One region of the Bariatricus sp. SGI.161 genome, then DNA from elsewhere that is predicted to be linked to it. Evidence: riboswitches for the same ligand, from Rfam matches in the RefSeq annotation. Region 1 holds a riboswitch; the other holds the start of a gene.
The links. Region 1 has a riboswitch for thiamine pyrophosphate ahead of thiS (sulfur carrier protein ThiS). Riboswitches for the same ligand answer to the same signal wherever they lie in the genome.
Positions count from the first base shown of each region.

Region 2: linked by a shared signal. The riboswitch ahead of thiC (phosphomethylpyrimidine synthase ThiC) and the one ahead of thiS (sulfur carrier protein ThiS) in region 1 are both predicted to bind thiamine pyrophosphate.

Region 1 is NZ_JBNPLX010000007.1:91,352-94,773, forward strand. It holds gene ACQRBH_RS06060 (Na/Pi cotransporter family protein) at 1-330, opposite strand, end outside; gene ACQRBH_RS06065 (substrate-binding domain-containing protein) at 398-1,285, opposite strand; TPP riboswitch at 1,427-1,533, shown strand; gene thiS (sulfur carrier protein ThiS) at 1,710-1,907, shown strand; gene thiF (sulfur carrier protein ThiS adenylyltransferase ThiF) at 1,911-2,549, shown strand; gene ACQRBH_RS06080 (thiazole synthase) at 2,604-3,380, shown strand; gene thiH (2-iminoacetate synthase ThiH) at 3,393-3,422, shown strand, end outside.
Region 2 is NZ_JBNPLX010000008.1:75,167-78,588, forward strand. It holds gene thiC (phosphomethylpyrimidine synthase ThiC) at 223-1,533, opposite strand; TPP riboswitch at 1,708-1,816, opposite strand; gene mscL (large conductance mechanosensitive channel protein MscL) at 1,990-2,424, shown strand; gene ACQRBH_RS06645 (hypothetical protein) at 2,526-2,654, shown strand; gene ppk1 (polyphosphate kinase 1) at 2,791-3,422, shown strand, end outside.

The sequences.
Region 1 (3,422 bases):
ATCGCTGATCTTAAATGCAATGATCTGCGCTGTCATTGTAGTTCCGATATTGGCACCAAGAATAATTGAGATTGCCTGCGGCAGATTCATAAGTCCTGCGCTGACGAATCCAATTGCCATGACTGTTGTCGCACTACTGCTCTGAAGTACCGCTGTTGTCAATGCTCCGGCTAACACTCCAAGCACCGGGTTCTTCGTAAGCATTGCAAGAATGCTTTTCATCTTCTCTCCTGCCGCTTTCTGGAGGCATTCGCTCATCATATTCATCCCATAAATAAATATTGCCAGTCCGCCTAACAGGCCAAAGACTATCTGTACTTTACTATCCATCTTAATCTCCTTCTATCTTATGAACTTGTATTTGAATCTATAGGAACATTTTCTGATTATTCATACTCTATCTAGCTTCATTTAACTCTTTCCACTCATTGATATCACCAATATAGATTTTCTTTAATGTATCTAATGATATATCTTCCAGTGGATTTTGTTCATTTACAATGACTGCAATATTGTCATTGGCAATGATTTCATAATCAAGTAATTCTGCCTCATAATCTTTTAAGTCTCTGGAGGCCATTCCAAAATCACACTTTCCGGACATCGCCTGATTCAATCCTTCTGTAGAATCAGACTGTTCAATCTCAATCTTTGCATTCGGATTAATCAACATATAGGCTTCTGCCAGTTCTTCCATAAGTGGTGCAACAGAAGTAGATCCATTTATGGTAATCGTTCCGCCGGCCTTATTCGACAGAAACGTACTGCTCTTCGCTACCGTTTCATAATTCTCCCCTACAATCTCCTGCCCTGCACCGTGAATATAAGTCAGGAAATCCTCTTCTACCTCGTTTAGCTCTCCTACATATGCCAGATAAAAGGAACGGCTCAGAGGATACTTTTTATCTCCGGCATCTGCCGCAATTCCTTCCACTTTCAATTGCTTCATCCCTTCTGCTTCCTGTATCGAGCCCTCTGATACATAGCCAATTGCCGCATCATCATCGCTTACCATATCTATCACTTCTTCTGCATTACCGGCAATCTGTGCGTCTGTCCGTGTCTGATCCGCCTGATCTTCTGATTCTGCCTGAAAATCTGCAAGCTGCGCAAATGTACTCCTTGTACCGGAACCTTCTTCTCTGGAGATCACCTGTATCTCTCCCAGTACATCCAGCCCCTCTACTTTTACAGTATCCTGAGACTCACTGCTGTCCTGACAGGCAGTGCTGCCGATCACAATACTTGCTGCAAGTAAAACCAATAATAATTTTTTTACTCTCATGCATGTTTCCTCCTATTTTACGTTATTCAGCGTACTCCTCTTTTGTAAAAACAGAATCGGGGAATTGTTAAATCTATGTAAAATCATTATTTTCACAAAATTGGTTGACTTTTTTTTAATATTTTCCTATACTAAAATCTGTAAATAGAAACGGGGAGCTTATGTACTAGGCTGAGAGGAAGTTGAGAACTTCGACCCATATACCTGATTTGGATAATGCCAACGTAGGAACGTATCGAATAAAAATGCGGGAGATGCTTTGGTATCTCTCTTTTTTTATACAGAAGGCCTTATCTTAAAAACAGAATACGGTAAAGTTGAGAGTGAGCGAGAGTTCATGAAGGGGTGCACCACCACGGGTGTATTACTTTGTGAACTCTTTTTTATATCCGATCACTTATGACTGCCGGGAAAGGAGACACACATGATCACAGTAAATGGACAGGCTGTTTCACTGGAAAAGCCTATCACCGTTGCCGAATATCTGGCTCAGAACCAGTATCGGATTGAACGGATTGCCGTAGAGATGAACGGCGAGATTCTTCCTAAGAAGAATTATGCTGCCGTTACACTGAAAGATGGAGACAAACTGGAAGTGGTAAGTTTTGTAGGAGGGGGCTAGAATATGAAACAACTTACAAAAGAGCAGATCTATGAAGCACTCAATGAGCGTCATTCCCCACAGGTTCAGGAATTACTGTCTCAGGGAAGAGTTGCCATTGCAGGTCTTGGCGGACTTGGATCTAATGTTGCATTTGCACTGGCCCGTATCGGCGTCGGACACTTGCATCTGATTGATTTTGATGTCGTAGACATTACGAATCTGAACCGTCAGCAATACTTTACAGAGCATATCGGTATGTATAAGACCGATGCTCTTAAACCACAGCTTCTGCGGATCAATCCCTACCTGGATATCCGCACAGACTGTGTAAAAGTCACAGAAGAGAATCTGCCGGAATTATTTCAGAATGATTCTATTATCTGCGAAGCCTTCGACCGTCCGGAGGCCAAGGCTTTGCTGGTCAATGGAATCCTGGAACATTTTCCTGAAAAGAAGCTGGTATCCGGTTCCGGTATGGCAGGATATGGAAACAGTAATTCCATCCGCACCCGGAAGGTCACTTCCAACTTCTATCTCTGTGGGGATGAGACCACCGAACCTTCTGCCGGAAATGGACTCATGGCTCCGCGGGTTGCTATCTGTGCCGCCCACGAAGCAAATATGATTACACGACTCCTTCTGGGCGAAACCAGCGTGTAATCTTCAAAAAAAACATCGAAAACTATGAATAATCAAAGAAAGAAGGACACATCTATGAATCAGAATGACGATAAATTTATCCTAGGCGGACATGAATTTACTTCCCGCTTTATCCTGGGTTCCGGGAAATTCTCCTTAGAACTTGTAAAAGCCTGCATCGAGAAGGCAGAAGCACAGATTATCACACTGGCACTTCGCCGTGCAAACGAAGGTGGGCTTGCTAATATCCTGGATTATATCCCGGATAATGTAACACTCCTGCCCAACACTTCCGGAGCCAGAAATGCAGAAGAAGCAGTCCGTATTGCCCGTCTTTCCCGTGAAGTCGGCTGCGGAGACTTTGTGAAGATCGAAGTTATCCACGACTCCAAATATCTGCTGCCAGATAACTATGAGACCATCAAAGCTACGGAGATCCTGGCAAAAGAGGGATTCGTAGTAATGCCATACATGTATCCGGATCTGAATGCTGCCAGAGACCTTGCAAACGCCGGCGCTGCCTGCATTATGCCGCTTGGCTCTCCAATCGGTTCCAACAAGGGGCTCTGCACCAAAGATTTCATCCAGATTCTAATTGACGAGATTGATCTTCCAATTATTGTAGATGCCGGTATCGGTCGCCCTTCTCAGGCCTGTGAAGCTATGGAGATGGGTGCCTCTGCAGTCATGGCTAATACTGCCATTGCCACTGCCGGTGACATTCCGGTAATGGCAGAAGCATTTAAAAAAGCAATCGAGGCCGGAAGAAGTGCATATCTGTCTGGTCTTGGACGGACGATTGAAAAAGGCGCCAGTGCTTCTTCCCCGCTGACCGGATTCTTACAGGATTAAGGAGGAGTACAGATGAAGGATGAACACGTAAATGAAAGTATC
Region 2 (3,422 bases), on a different contig from region 1:
AAGAAGCAGATATTTTGTGCGAAGATTTGGCTTCAAGCCAAATCTGAGAAGGCTGCTGAGCCTCGAAATCATCAAGATTTCGGGGTGAATCAGCCTGGTCACAAAATATCTGCTTCTTTTTCAGTTATGGATTCTTAGCGAAGGACTCCGCAATGGCAACCATTCCATCCGTCCTCTCGCCGTACACCTCCCAATTACCAACTAACTAATCTAAATTCCCATTTACTCGTCAAAAATACTTACAATTTCTCCATCCAGGATTCGATTCGTATTTTTTACTGCGCAGAAGTTTCCGCACATACTACAGGTGTCTTCTTTTTCTGGTTTTGCTTCTTCACGATAACGACGTGCTTTTTCAGGATCCATGCTAAGCTTGAACATTGCTTCCCAGTCAAGGCGTTTTCTTGCTTCACTCATCTGATAATCCCAATCTGTTGCGCCAGGAATTCCTTTTGCTATATCAGCTGCGTGTGCTGCGATTTTTGCAGCTACGATACCTTCCTTTACATCAGCAGCATTTGGAAGACGTAAGTGTTCGGCCGGAGTGACATAACATAAAAATGCAGCGCCGGATGCAGCTGCGATTGCGCCTCCAATAGCAGAAGTAATATGGTCATATCCAGGAGCAACATCGGTTACCAATGGACCAAGTACATAGAACGGTGCACCATGGCACAAGGTTTTTTGAATTTCCATATTTGCAGCAATCTGATTCATAGGCATATGTCCGGGTCCTTCAATCATAACCTGTACATCCTTGGCCCAGGCACGCTTGGTCAGTTCTCCCAGGGTAATCAGCTCCTCGATTTGTGCGGTATCAGTAGCATCTGCAATACAGCCTGGACGACATGCGTCTCCAAGGCTCATCGTAATATCATATTCACGACAGATATCAAGGATCTCAGCATAATGTTCATAGAACGGGTTCTCTTCCCCGGTCATTTCCATCCAGGCAAACATAATGGAGCCTCCGCGAGATACGATATTCATCAGACGTTTGTTCTGTTTAAATCTTGCAGCCGTTGCGCGATTCATACCACAATGAATCGTCATAAAATCCACACCATCTTCTGCATGCATTCTTACAATATCCAGCCATTCCTGTGCAGTAATCTGTCCCAGCGGTTTGTGGTAGTAAACGACTGCGTCATAAATCGGAACTGTACCGATCATGGCAGGGCATTCTTGTGTGAGTTTACGACGAAAACTTCTGGTATCTCCATAGGAACTTAGATCCATGATTGCCTCTGCTCCCATTTCTACAGCAGAACGTACCTTCTCATACTCCATATCCACATCTTTCCAGTCGCGGGAGACTCCTAAGTTGACATTAATCTTTGTAGTTAACTTAGCGCCTACTCCGCTTGGATTCAAAGAAGTGTGTTTTTTGTTGCATGGAATGATAATCTCTCCTTTGGCAATTGCATTGCGCAGATCTTCTACATCCCAGTGTTCTTTTTCTGCAACAATTTTCATTTCAGGTGTGACGATACCCTGACGGGCAGCATCCATCTGTGTTGTGTAACCAGACATATTCTTTTCCTCCTTCACTTTGCTTTTAATGAACATATTCATTAAATTTTATAGTGCGGCAAAAGGTGGTGCTCCCAATCTGCCGCATGAGGTATTGAGAAAGAGCAAAAGTGTGCATTCTCGCGAAATGTTTTTATAAAACAAAAAACGGTACGCAAAGGAAGCATACCGTACATAATTCATACTTTATGTCCCTACGTTGGCATTATCCAAATCAGGTCATGGGTTAAAGCACACTAGCTTACTCTCAGCCTGCTTAAAGCAAGCACCCCTTTTATACTTAGTTATTATATCGTGCTTTTTTGTGAAATACAATAACAAAATATTGAATTTGATTTTCAAGGAAAGAATGATGCGTCTGTTAATATCAGAAAATGTAGTAATTATTCTGTACAGTTTATAGATTATTTATTATAATGATTAATAACAGTTCGATCATAAGGAGGAAGACGAAAGATGAAAAACTTTATAAAAGAATTTAAGGAGTTTATCAGCCGTGGCAATGTCATGGATATGGCAGTAGGTATTATCATAGGCGGTGCGTTTACCAGTATTGTGTCTTCATTTGTAGAAGATATCATCAATCCAATTCTTGGATTATTTGGAGGAATGAATTTTGACAAGCTGTCCTGGAATATTCTTGGTGAGGTGACCTTGAATTATGGAAAATTTTTAACAGCTGTCATCAATTTCCTGATTATGGCATTAGTACTGTTTATAATCATCAAAGCAATGAACAACGCTGCTGCAAAGTTTGCACCGAAAAAAGAAGCGGAAGAAGCGCCTGTAACGACAAAAACTTGTCCGTTTTGCAAAAGTGAGATTGCAATTGATGCACTTAGATGTCCGCATTGCACTTCTGTGCTAGAAGAAAGTTCGGATTTAACATAGACTTAAACGTGATTTCATATAATAAAAATAATTCTACGATAAATTATCTTTATCAAAAGATATATTAAGTATTATATGAACCATGAAAGGATGTCTGTGTTATGCGTAAAGAGAGAAGAAACCGGAAACAGATTAAAAACGATATGATAAGGTACTATTCCAGCATGGAATCTAAAGTTGATCCAAAGGCAAAAGAAATATTTAAAAGAAAACCATATAAAGTAGCTTAGATTCAAAAATCTCCGTGACAAAATTACGGAGATTTTTTACATGAATTTAACATAGATTATAAATGCTCTTTTTGTAGTTGTGATATATGTAATACGATATAAACTTATACAATACTGACAAAGAAAGGTGTATACAATGGATAATATGTATATGAACAGAGAATTATCCTGGCTCAAATTCAATGAACGAGTACTGGAAGAAGCAGAAAATCCATCTGTGCCGTTATGTGAAAGGCTGACATTTATGTCAATCTATCAGACTAATATGGATGAATTTTTTATGGTGCGTGTGGGTTCACTTTTTGATCAGACATTGCTTCAAAAAGAAATCCGGGAGAATAAGACAGGGATGACTTCTCAGGAACAAGTAGATGCAATATTGAAGCAGACTCGTAAGACAGACTGCCGTAAAGAAGCTGTCTATGACGAACTCATGGAATGTATTGCAAAAGAAGGAATTCAAATTTTAAGATTCCAGGATATTGATTCCGAAGGATGCAAGTATCTGGAAAAATATTTTGATTCAGAGATTGCCCCGCTAATCTCGCCAACTGTTGTAGGTAGACGGCAGCCATTCCCATTTCTTCGCAATAAAGAGATATATGCAGTTGTTGTGTTGGAAACAAAGAATAAAAAAGAAAGAATAGGTCTGATTCCATGTACCGGTAGTGTATTTGGCCGTATGGTCAATATTCCTGGCATGCAGGGAAGTTACATATTGACAGAAGAATTAATTTTACATTTTGTATCAAAAATATTCAAAGGTTA